One region of the Klebsiella sp. R445 genome, then DNA from elsewhere that is predicted to be linked to it. Evidence: predicted binding sites of a transcription regulator. Region 1 holds the regulator's gene; the other holds the start of a gene.
What was found. Region 1 encodes LexA, which represses DNA repair genes until DNA is damaged. Its sites were predicted from a motif close to TNCTGTATGTACATACAGNA; they were not measured.
Positions count from the first base shown of each region.

Region 2: ACMYSN_RS24320 (YebG family protein) is a predicted target of LexA. The motif match lies at 3,195-3,214, and genes of this name have one in related genera.

Region 1 is NZ_CP180446.1:2,848,578-2,854,531, forward strand. It holds gene ACMYSN_RS13325 (cupin domain-containing protein) at 1-192, opposite strand, end outside; gene zur (zinc uptake transcriptional repressor Zur) at 307-822, shown strand; gene ACMYSN_RS13335 (CsbD family protein) at 915-1,124, opposite strand; gene dinF (MATE family efflux transporter) at 1,262-2,578, opposite strand; gene lexA (transcriptional repressor LexA) at 2,647-3,255, opposite strand; gene ACMYSN_RS13350 (diacylglycerol kinase) at 3,393-3,761, opposite strand; gene plsB (glycerol-3-phosphate acyltransferase) at 3,891-5,954, shown strand, end outside.
Region 2 is NZ_CP180446.1:5,166,846-5,172,799, reverse strand. It holds gene ptrB (S9 family peptidase) at 1-1,897, opposite strand, end outside; gene ACMYSN_RS24325 (tellurite resistance TerB family protein) at 2,014-2,721, opposite strand; gene ACMYSN_RS24320 (YebG family protein) at 2,820-3,179, opposite strand; gene purT (formate-dependent phosphoribosylglycinamide formyltransferase) at 3,315-4,493, shown strand; gene ACMYSN_RS24310 (bifunctional 4-hydroxy-2-oxoglutarate aldolase/2-dehydro-3-deoxy-phosphogluconate aldolase) at 4,556-5,197, opposite strand; gene edd (phosphogluconate dehydratase) at 5,235-5,954, opposite strand, start outside.

The sequences.
Region 1 (5,954 bases):
ATCACTTTCTGCGTGGGGATAAGAAGTCCGACGGCCTGGCGGTAAACGCTCATGATGGATCCCCAGCCGGTTCAGCCGTAACCCACGTGCCAGCGGCGCACCAATGGAAAAGCGCTCTGGGTTATTGGGATAAGTGGCATCATCGGGCCCTTCGAGTTCATGCCAATGTCGAATGCAATCAGGTCGTTTCATCGTTTTCTCCCGAAAATGAGATGCATCAGGTATAGCACAAGCTGCCGGTTCTCGGCGTTTTGCCTGGATCGTGATAAAGTAACAACTTCACACTCGGGCGGCCAGAGGATGCTCATGAATAAGACCACTTCGCAAGAATTGTTAGCGCATGCTGAAAAGCTCTGTGCACAGCGCGGCGTGCGCCTGACTCCCCAGCGCCTGGAAGTATTGCGCCTGATGAGCCTGCAGCAAGGGGCGATTAGCGCCTACGATCTGCTCGACCTGCTCCGCGATAAAGAGCCGCAGGCTAAACCGCCCACGGTGTATCGTGCGCTGGAGTTTCTGCTTGAGCAGGGATTCGTGCATAAGGTTGAATCAACCAACAGCTACGTGCTGTGCCATCTGATCGATCAGCCGACCCATACCTCCGCGATGTTTATCTGCGATCGCTGCGGCGTGGTGAAAGAAGAGTGTGCCGAAGGGCTGGAAGATATTATGCATACCCTGGCTGCCAGAATGGGCTTCGCGCTGCGTCATAACGTGATTGAAGCACATGGTCTGTGTGCCGGCTGCGTCGAAGTCGAAGCCTGTAGTACACCGGGGCACTGCCAGCATGACCACACGATTCTGATTAAAAAGAAAGCCCGCTAAGGCTTGCGCCAGAGCGGGAATCAGGGTTGTCGGTACCTCCGTGTACCGCACGGGCAGGCAATAACAAAGGGTCAGAACACTGATGTGCCCCGCTACCAGCGGTGGCCGTTTTTACGTTCCCAGTCAGACACTTCTTTCTCGGCCTGATCTTTGGCAAATCCGTAACGTTCCTGGATTTTACCCACCAGCTGGTCACGCTTACCTTCAATGACCGTCATGTCATCATCGGTGAGCTTACCCCATTGTTCTTTCGCTTTACCTTTCAACTGTTTCCAGTTACCGCCGATTTCGTCTTTGTTCATCATTCAGTCCTCATCGTTCGGTGGGTTAACAGCCCGCTGCGTGCCGGACATAACGTTAACTATAGTTAAGAATTCTGGGTTTAATTTATTATTCGGAATCTTTAACCACCTACATGACAAAAACCGCGACAAAACCATTATGAAAACCAGGTGCCGCGCTGCCAGTGTCGCCGCCAGATCAGCGCCAGCGACAGGCCGCGCAGCGCAAGGAAGACCGCCAGCGCCAGCCACAGTCCATGGTTCCCGAGAACCGGTAGCGTCAACAGAGTCAGGGCAAACCCTGCCGCCGCCACCGCCATGCTGTTACGCATCTCAGCTCCCCGCGTCGCCCCGATAAACATGCCATCCAGCAGATAGCACCACACGCCAATTACCGGCAGAATCACCTGCCAGATCAGATAGCGGTCGGCCAGCTGCTGCAGCGAAGGGATCGAGGTTAACAGCGCGATAATGTACGGCCCCGCCACGGCGTAGATCGCCGCAAATATCAGCGCCACCATTCCCGACTGACGGCAGGCCGCCCGCCAGACCTCAAGCAACTGACTGCCATCTCGCGCGCCATAGGCCTGCCCGGAGTGGGCTTCGACGGCGTAGGCAAACCCATCCAGCGCATAGGCGGTGAAGGTCAGCATGGTCATCAGGAGGGCGTTGACGGCGACGATATCGCCCCCGAGACGAGCCCCGAAAACGGTCACCGCCCCGAAGCACAGCTGCAGCAGTAAGGAGCGCAGCATGATATCGCGGTTTAATGCCAGCAGCCGTCGCACATCCCCGCGCCAGGCATTCTTCAGTATGCTGAAGGACACGCCACGCAGCACCAGCACGTGCCTTGCCATCAATAGCCCGATGATAAAGGTGGCGTATTCAGCGACCACCGTCGCCAGCGCGGCCCCCTGCACGTTCATGTGCAGGCCCATCACCAGCCACAGGTCGAGGACAATATTCAGCAGGTTGCCAACCACCAGCAGGATCACCGGCGCGCGGGCATACTGCACGCCCAGCAGCCAGCCAAGCAGCACCAGGTTTGCCAGCGAGGCCGGAGCGCTAAGCCAACGAATATCCAGGAAGCGTTGTGCCTGTTCCAGAACCGCCTGATTGCCGCCCACGATATGCAACGCCAGGTCGATCAGCGGTGCCCGGAACAGGACAATCATCAGGCCGGCCCCTAAGGCCAGCCCCAATGGCTGCACCAACGCCCGCGCCAGACGGAGGGGGTCTTTTGCGCCAAAGGCCTGAGCCGTCAGCCCGGTGGTGCTCATCCGCAGGAAAAGCAGCAGCATGAAAAGGAAACTGGTGGTCGTGGCACCCACCGCGACGCCGCCGAGATAAACCGGGCTGTCGAGGTGGCCGATAACGGCGGTATCAACCAGACCCAGCAGCGGGACGGTGATATTGGAGAAAATCATGGGTAGCGCCAGGCGCCACAGGGCTTTATCAGCGGCGTGAAAGAGCATAGGAAAGAGCCTGACTGAGAGAAGACAGCGCAGCATCATCCATCAGACGATGCTGCGTGGTGAAGGTGTTACAGCCACTCTCCGTTGCGGATCACGCCAACGGCCAGCCCTTCAATAGTGAAATTTTGTTCGCGCAGATTCACCACGATCGGTGAAAACTCGCTGTTTTCTGGCAGGAGTTCGACGATGTTGCCCTGTTTTTTAAGGCGTTTAACCGTCACTTCTTCGTCGATACGCGCCACGACAACCTGGCCATTACGCACATCCTGCGTTTTATGCACTGCCAGCAGATCGCCGTCGAGGATACCGATATCTTTCATCGACATACCGCTAACGCGCAGCAGGAAATCGGCATTCGGCTTGAACATCGCCGGGTCGACCTGGAAATGGCCTTCGATATGCTGCTGAGCCAGCAGCGGCTCACCGGCGGCCACGCGGCCGATCAGCGGCAGACCGGGTTCTTCTTCCGTCAGCAGACGAATACCGCGGGAGGCACCAGAGATAATCTCGATTGCGCCTTTACGGGCCAGCGCTTTCAGGTGCTCTTCCGCCGCGTTCGGAGAACGGAACCCCAAGCGCTGAGCAATTTCCGCACGCGTCGGCGGCATGCCCGTCTGGCTGATATGATCCCGAATGAGATCAAACACCTCTTGCTGCCTGGTCGTTAACGCTTTCATCCCGCCCCCTGGGTGTATATACAGTTATGCTGTGAGTATATACAGTTAACGGTGATTTTGGAATCAAATTTCACACAAAAATCAGGAGATACTTTCCATTTTTGCGCAGCCGATCGCCCATCACGCCTGGCGACGAATTAATGGTAATGCGCCCACAGCAAAAGCCCCCAGGTGATCAGCGCGATCGCGATAGCCAACAGTACCGCCGCGGACCCCATATCTTTCGCGCGCCCTGACAGTTCATGGTGTTCCGGGCCAATACGGTCCACCACCGCCTCAATCGCGCTATTAATAATTTCGACTATCATCACTAACAGGACCGAGCCGATCAGCAGCACACGGGTGATAGCGTCAACGTCCAGCCAGCAGGCGATCGCCACGGCAATAATCGCGGCGACGCCTTCCTGACGAAAGGCGGCCTCATTTATCCATGCCGCACGGAACCCTTTCCAGGAATAACCTGCCGCTTTAATAATTCGGGTTAACCCAGTGGTATTATTGGCCATCAAAAGAACCTTTTTATGTAAATGACGTCAATGAGTGTACGCGTTTGCCGTGTGGCAACGGAAATTTTGCGCGCTTTCTGTTATTCTTGCCGCGCATTTGCATGATTAACCAGAGGCTTCACATCGTTTATGTCCGGCTGGCAACGAATTTACTATAAATTACTGAATTTACCATTACGGGTGCTGGTAAAAAGCAAGTCTATTCCCGCAGAACCTGCTCAGGAATTAGGGCTGGATACCTCGCGTCCTATTATGTATGTCCTGCCTTATAACTCGAAGGCAGACCTGCTGACGCTGCGCGCCCAGTGCCTCGAGCACGATTTACCTGACCCGCTCGAACCGCTGGAAATCGACGGTGCTCTGCTGCCGCGCTACGTCTTCATCCACGGCGGCCCGCGTGTATTCACCTATTACACGCCGAAAGAAGAGTCCATCAAGCTGTTCCACGACTACCTGGATCTGCACCGTAACCATCCTGACCTGGACGTGCAAATGGTGCCGGTGTCGGTGATGTTCGGCCGCGCGCCAGGACGTGAGAAAGGCGAAGTGAACCCGCCGCTGCGCATGCTGAACGGCATTCAGAAATTCTTCGCCGTGCTGTGGCTGGGACGTGACAGCTTTGTCCGCTTCTCCCCGCCGGTGTCGCTGCGCAGAATGGCTACCGAGCACGGTACCGATAAAATTATCGCCCAGAAACTGGCACGTGTCGCGCGTATGCACTTCGCCCGCCAGCGTCTGGCGGCCGTCGGCCCGCGCCTGCCCGCGCGTCAGGACCTGTTCAACAAGCTGCTGGCCTCAAAAGCCATCGCCCGTGCGGTGGAAGATGAAGCGCGCAGCAAGAAAATCTCCCACGAGAAAGCACAGCAGAACGCCGTCGCGCTGATGGAAGAGATCGCGGCTAACTTCTCCTACGAGATGATTCGCCTGACCGACCGCGTGCTCGGGTTTACCTGGAACCGTCTGTATCAGGGGATCAATGTCCATAACGCCGAGCGCGTGCGTCAGCTGGCGCATGAAGGGCACGAAATTGTCTACGTGCCGTGTCACCGTAGCCATATGGACTACCTGCTGCTCTCCTACGTGCTGTATCACCAGGGTCTGGTGCCGCCGCACATCGCCGCCGGTATCAACCTGAACTTCTGGCCAGCAGGCCCGATATTCCGTCGTGGTGGCGCCTTCTTTATTCGCCGTACCTTTAAGGGCAATAAGCTCTATTCCACGGTGTTCCGCGAATATCTCGGCGAGCTGTTCAGCCGCGGTTACTCGGTTGAGTACTTCGTGGAGGGCGGGCGTTCCCGTACCGGCCGTCTGCTGGATCCGAAAACCGGCACCCTGTCGATGACCATCCAGGCCATGCTGCGCGGTGGGACTCGTCCGATTACGCTGGTACCGATCTACATCGGCTACGAGCACGTCATGGAAGTGGGAACTTACGCCAAAGAGCTGCGCGGCGCGACCAAAGAAAAAGAGAGTCTGCCACAGATGCTCCGTGGTCTGAGCAAGCTGCGTAACCTCGGTCAGGGCTATGTGAACTTCGGTGAACCGCTGCCGCTGATGACCTACCTGAACCAGCATGTTCCGGAATGGCGCGAATCCATCGACCCGATTGAGGCCGTACGCCCATCGTGGCTGACGCCGACGGTGAACAACATTGCCTCCGATCTGATGGTGCGCATCAACAACGCCGGCGCGGCGAACGCCATGAACCTGTGCTGCACCGCGCTGCTGGCCTCTCGTCAGCGTTCACTGACCCGCGAACAGCTGACGCAACAGCTGGAATGCTACCTCGATCTGCTGCGTAACGTCCCGTACTCCCCGGACGCGACCACGCCGACGGCTACCGCCAGTGAGCTTATCGACCACGCGCTGAAGATGAACAAGTTCGAAGTCGAGAAAGACACCATCGGCGACATCATCATTCTGCCGCGCGAGCAGGCGGTGCTGATGACCTACTACCGCAACAACATCGCGCATATGCTGATGCTGCCGTCGCTGCTGGCGGCGATTATCACTCAGCATCGTCGCATCAGTCGTGCGGAAGTGCTGCGTCATGTTGAGATGTTCTATCCGCTGCTGAAGGCTGAGCTGTTCCTGCGCTGGGAGAAATCCGAGCTGGCGGGCGTGCTTGATGCGCTGACGGCGGAAATGCAGCGTCAGGGGCTGATTGTCCTGAAAGACGATGAGATCAGTATC
Region 2 (5,954 bases), 2.3 Mb from region 1:
GCAGCTTCGCCACCCATTTCGCCGGCTCCCAGTATTGCACCTGGGAATCATGCAGACCGGTGGTCACCAGCATATGAGGATAGGCCTGAGCGGTCACGCCATCATAGGGGCTGTAGCTCTTCATATAGTGGTAATACGCTTCATCCTGCGGATTGCCCCACTCCTCAAACTCCCCGGTGGTCAGCGGAATCGACTCATCAAGCATGGTCGTCAGGACATCAACAAACGGCACCTGGGCGACGATACCGTGAAAGCGCTCCGGACGCTGATTAATGGCCACGCCCATCAACATCCCGCCGGCGCTACCGCCCATGCCGTAGCATAATTGAGGATCGCCATACCCCTGCGCCACCAGCGCATCACAGACATCAAGGTAATCATTGAAGGTGTTTTTCTTGCACAGGAACTTGCCGTCTTCATACCACTGCTGTCCGAGCTCGCCGCCGCCACGAACGTGGGCGATAGCAAACACGAAGCCACGGTCAAGCAGGCTCAGGCGGCTGGCGCTGAAGTCCGCATCTTCACTGGCGCCGTAAGATCCGTACGCATAGACCAGCAGCGGGTTGCCGCCCTTGCGAAAATGCTCCCGACGGTAAACCAGCGAGACCGGCACCTCGACGCCATCCCGCGCCTTAATCCACAGGTGCTCGCTGCGGTAATGGCTGGGGTCGAACCCTTTGACTTCCTGCTGTTTGAGCACCCGCCGCTCGCCGGTATCCATGTCCAGCTCAAACAGGGTATCCGGCGTGGTCATCGACGAGTAACCGTAACGTAAGCGGGAAGTTTCAGGTTCTGGGTTCCAGGCAAGCCAGGTCACATAGGCCGGATCGTCAAAGGCGATCCCGACCACTTCATGGGTTTTACGGTTAATCTGGCGCAGGCTGGTTAACCCACGCTGACGCTCCTCGACCACCAGCCAGTCGGTAAAGAGCGTAAATCCTTCCAGCATCACGTCCGGGCGCGGTGGGATCAGGGTCTGCCACTGCTGCTCGTCACGTTCGTGAGTCCGGTAGAGGCCGAAATTTTTACCCTCACGATTGGAGCGCAGATAGAAGGCGTGCTGGTAGTGATCGAGGCTGTACTCGTGATCTTTGCGGCGCGGCAGGAAGCACACCGGCTCGGCATCCGGCATTTCGGTATTCAGCAAGCGCACTTCGCTGGTTGTCGCGCTGGCCAGATAGATCACCGCGAACTGCCGGGAAGTGGTGGTATGGAGACTGACGTAAAACATGTCGTCTTTTTCTTCATAGACCAGCGTGTCTGAGTAGGACGGCGAACCGACGGTGTGCCGCCAGACCTGATAAGGCAGCAAGGTAGTCGGATGTTTGCGAACATACCACAGGGTCTGTGAATCATTGCTCCAGGCAAATTCTGGCGTGACGTTCTCCAGCACCTCGGGATACCATTCGCCGCTTTGCAGATTGCACAGGCGCAGGCCATACTGCCGCCGGGAGAGATAGTCCTCCGCCACCGCCATGAGAATGTTGTCCGGGGCAATCCCCAGCCCGCCGAGGGTATAGAATTCGCTCTGGGCCGCGCGCTGGTTACCATCCAGCAGCACCTCCCATTCATCCCACTCCTGCTTCAGCACCGACTGACGCTGATAGATGGCGTATTCACAACCCGGCTCGTACACCTGGCGATAGCGGTAGCCATTTTTGCTGTAGGGGGCGGAAACCTCGCGCGGCGGGATACGGTCGATGATCTCTTTTAGCACCCGATCCTGCAGGCTGCGTTGTGTCGACATGACCTTATGCCCGTACTCATTTTCCTGGCGCAGATAGTCAAGCACTTCTGGCCGCTCGCGATCGTCGTCGCGCAGCCAGAAGTAATTATCGATACGGGTATCGCCATGTAAGTTCATGGCGTGGGGGATTCGTTTTGCTTTTGGTGGCATCGTCTGCTCTTTTGCATCCTTTTCTACTACACAAAATCATTCAAGAAGCGGCTTGAAAGATGGCGTGTCTATAAGGGTGGCAAAAGTGGCCCGCGATGCAAGCAAAACCTGTTTATTTAGGTGGAAAGCGCCTGTTTTTGCGCCTGGATGTCCTGTTCGATCTCGGTCCGCACTTCCGCCGGCAGGCGTAAGGCCTCCCCGAGGGCGTTGAGGTAGCTGCGTTCCATAAAATGATCGATATCGATCACCGCGCAGCTGATGTAGTACACCTCCAGCGCCTCTTGTTCGCTGTTGATCCCTTGAGCCAGACGCTGCGGGTCGAGCGGTTGAGCCAGCGCGCGATCGATCAATACCCGCCCCTGCACATCAATATTGGCGGCACGCAGCTGCTCTTCGATGTTGGCCCGCTCGTGGTCGTCGATGTGGCCGTCGCTTTTCGCCGCGAACACCAGCGCCAGAATCAGCCGCTCGCTGCGGGCATCAAGCCCGGTAGAGGGTGACGCAGATGCAACCGATGGCGCAGCTGTCGGTGATGCTGGCGGTGATGCTGGCGTTGCCGACGACGCTGGTGCGCTCTCGCGCAATTTCTGCTGATACTTATTCCACAACACGCTTCCAGCCACCGCACCGCCGCCGACCAGCAGCGCGCTGGTGCCATATTTAGCCAGCAGCTTGCGCGATGATTTACTGGCTACCAGCAGCCCGGCCAGGCCGCCCAGCGCGCCGGGCAGGAGGAAACTTTTCCCCTCCTGCCGTTCACCTGAGGAGGTAGATTGTCCCTGCTGACCCAGCAGAGACTGGAGTTGATTAAGCCAGTTAGACATGATTTCCCTCGTTGCATAGTAAGCGAAACCATCAGCCTAAACGACGAGATGTCAGGAAATGTGATGAGCAGATAAAGATGCGCAAATTCAGGCCGCAATCAGGCGGCCTTCACCTTGCGGGTTTTCGCCGCGGCAACCTGCGGTTCGTCTGGTTCATCCGCCGCGCCTTCCGCGGTGTCAGCCTGAGGCTCCTGCCCTGCTGTTTCTTCGTCTGATTCTGCTTCCGGCGCTTTCCCTGTTCTCAGGATGTGATGCAGGGTCTCTTTGCGTTCCGCCAGCCACAGCGCCATTTCATCACGCTGTGCTTCTTCAAGCGTCAGCGGGCACGCTACCAGCCAGTCGTTAAGGACTTCGGCAAGATCGAGCATTTTGTCGTAAGCATCGGCCTCTTTTTTGCTGGTAAACGACATTTTTTCCTCACCTTCGCGGATCACCACATATTTAATTTCAACCGCCATTGTGCAGCCTCTTTATACTGTATTTTTATACAGTATAACAAATTTTCACCCTGGACTCAACTGACAGCCATAAAGACAGACGCAAACGTTTTCGTTTATACTACGGCGCATGTTTTTTTACTGTGGAAATGAGTCATGACGTTATTAGGCACAGCCCTGCGCCCGGCAGCAACGCGGGTTATGTTGTTAGGTTCCGGCGAGCTCGGCAAAGAAGTGGCCATCGAGTGTCAACGCCTGGGTATTGAGACGATCGCCGTAGACCGCTATCCCGACGCGCCGGCGATGCAGGTGGCGCACCGTTCGCACGTGATCAACATGCTGCACGGCGATGCCCTGCGGGCGCTGATTGCAGAGGAAAAACCGGACTTCATCGTGCCGGAAATCGAAGCCATTGCCACCGATACGCTGGTTGAACTGGAGCAGGCCGGGCAAAAAGTGGTCCCTACCGCTCGCGCGGCTAAGCTGACCATGAACCGCGAAGGTATCCGTCGCCTGGCCGCAGAAGAGCTGCAGCTGCCGACCTCCTCCTACCGCTTCGCCGATAGCGAAAGCGCTTTTCGCGATGCGGTGGACGAAATTGGCCTGCCCTGCATTGTGAAGCCGGTCATGAGCTCTTCCGGCAAAGGCCAGAGTTTTATTCGCCGCGCTGAACAGCTGACTGATACCTGGCAGTATGCGCAGCAAGGCGGCCGCGCCGGTGCCGGTCGGGTTATCGTTGAAGGAGTGGTGAATTTCGACTTTGAAATCACCCTGCTGACCGTCAGCGCCGTGGATGGCGTGCATTTCTGCGCCCCGGTCGGCCATCGTCAGGAAGATGGCGACTATCGCGAATCCTGGCAGCCGCAGCAGATGAGCGAACTGGCGCTGGCCCGCGCCCAGGAGATTGCCAGCAAGGTGGTACTGGCGCTCGGCGGCTATGGCCTGTTCGGCGTGGAGCTGTTTGTCTGTGGCGATGAGGTGATCTTCAGCGAAGTCTCCCCGCGTCCGCACGATACCGGCATGGTCACCCTGATCTCGCAGGATCTCTCCGAATTTGCCCTGCACGTCCGGGCGTTTCTCGGCCTGCCGATCGGCGCGATTCGTCAGTACGGCCCGGCGGCCTCGGCGGTCATTCTGCCGCAGTTGACCAGCCAGAACGTCACCTTTAGCAATATTCAGGCGGCGGTGGGTGCAGGCCTGCAGCTGCGCCTGTTCGGCAAGCCGGAAATTGACGGCTCCCGTCGACTCGGCGTGACGCTGGCGGTCGCTGACAGCGTTGAAGATGCAGTGGCGCGGGCAAAAACCGCCGCCTCTGCCGTCGTGGTTCAAGGATAAAAAAAACCCGGTAGCACGAATGCTACCGGGTGAGTACTTTACGATAAATCAGGGCGTGAAAATTACTTCGCGCCTTCTACCGCTTCGCGAGCAATGCTGGTGATACGGTCATAATCGCCACTTTCCAGCGCATCTGCCGGTACCAGCCAGGAACCGCCGATGCACAGCACGCTGTTCAGCGCCAGGTAGTCACGGTAGTTCGCCGGAGAGATGCCGCCAGTCGGGCAGAAACGGATATGAGCGAATGGACCGCCGATAGCCTGCAGCGCTTTCACGCCGCCGTTGGCTTCTGCCGGGAAGAATTTGAACTCTTTCAGGCCATACTGCATGCCCAGCATCAGCTCAGAAACGGTGCTGATACCCGGGATCAGTGGGATGGTGCCTTCTTCCGTTGCCGCTTTCAGCAGGGACTCGGTCAGGCCCGGGCTGATAGCAAATTGCGCGCCTGCGTCGGTGACGGCTTTCAGCTGCTCGACGTTGGTAACGGTACCTGCACCAACAATCGCGTCCGGCACTTCTTTGGCAATCGCGCGGATAGCCTCAAGCGCACATTCGGTACGCAGCGTCACTTCCAGTACACGCACGCCGCCTGCAACCAGCGCTTTTGCCATCGGCACAGCGTGTTCCAGCTTTTTCACCACGATTACCGGTACAACCGGGCCGGTGGTGAGGATTGCTTCTGCAGTTGTTTTCCAGTTTTTCATCAGATTTTCTCTCGCCAGATCTACAATTCGAATCGTCTTAAAAAGTGATGCAGGTTGCGCCCTGTTCCGCTCCGGAGAGGTTCTCACGCAGCGCAGAGAACATTTCCCGGCCGGTTCCCACTCGCGAACCGCTCAGGTCAGGAATATGCGGCTGACGCGCAGCCAGTTCAGCATCATCCACCAGCAGCGTCAGTTCACCGGTCTGCCCGTTCACGCGGATGATATCGCCATCACGTACTTTTGCCAGCAGGCCGCCATCATAAGCTTCAGGCGTGACATGGATTGCTGACGGAACCTTGCCGGATGCGCCAGAGAGTCGCCCATCGGTAACCAGCGCAATTTTGAAACGGCGGTCCAATAATACACCAAGTGGCGGCATAAGTTTATGTAATTCTGGCATGCCGTTCGCTTTTGGCCCCTGATGACGGACCACCACCACGCAATCTTTGTCCAGCATCCCGGCTTCAAACGCCGGCAGCACGTCGTGCTGGCTTTCAAAAATCACCGCGGGAGCTTCGATAACCTGGTTTTCTACCGGCACAGCGGAGGTTTTCATGACCGCACGGCCAAGGTTACCGCTGAGCACTTTGGTCCCACCATGGCGAGAGAATGGCTTATCGAAAGTGGCGATGACCTGATCGTCCAGAGGCGCACTTGCCCCTTCACGCCAGTCCAGCTCGCCGTTATTCAGCCACGGTTCCATGGTGTAACGGGAGAGTCCATACCCGGCCACGGTATTCACATCTTCGTGCAGCAG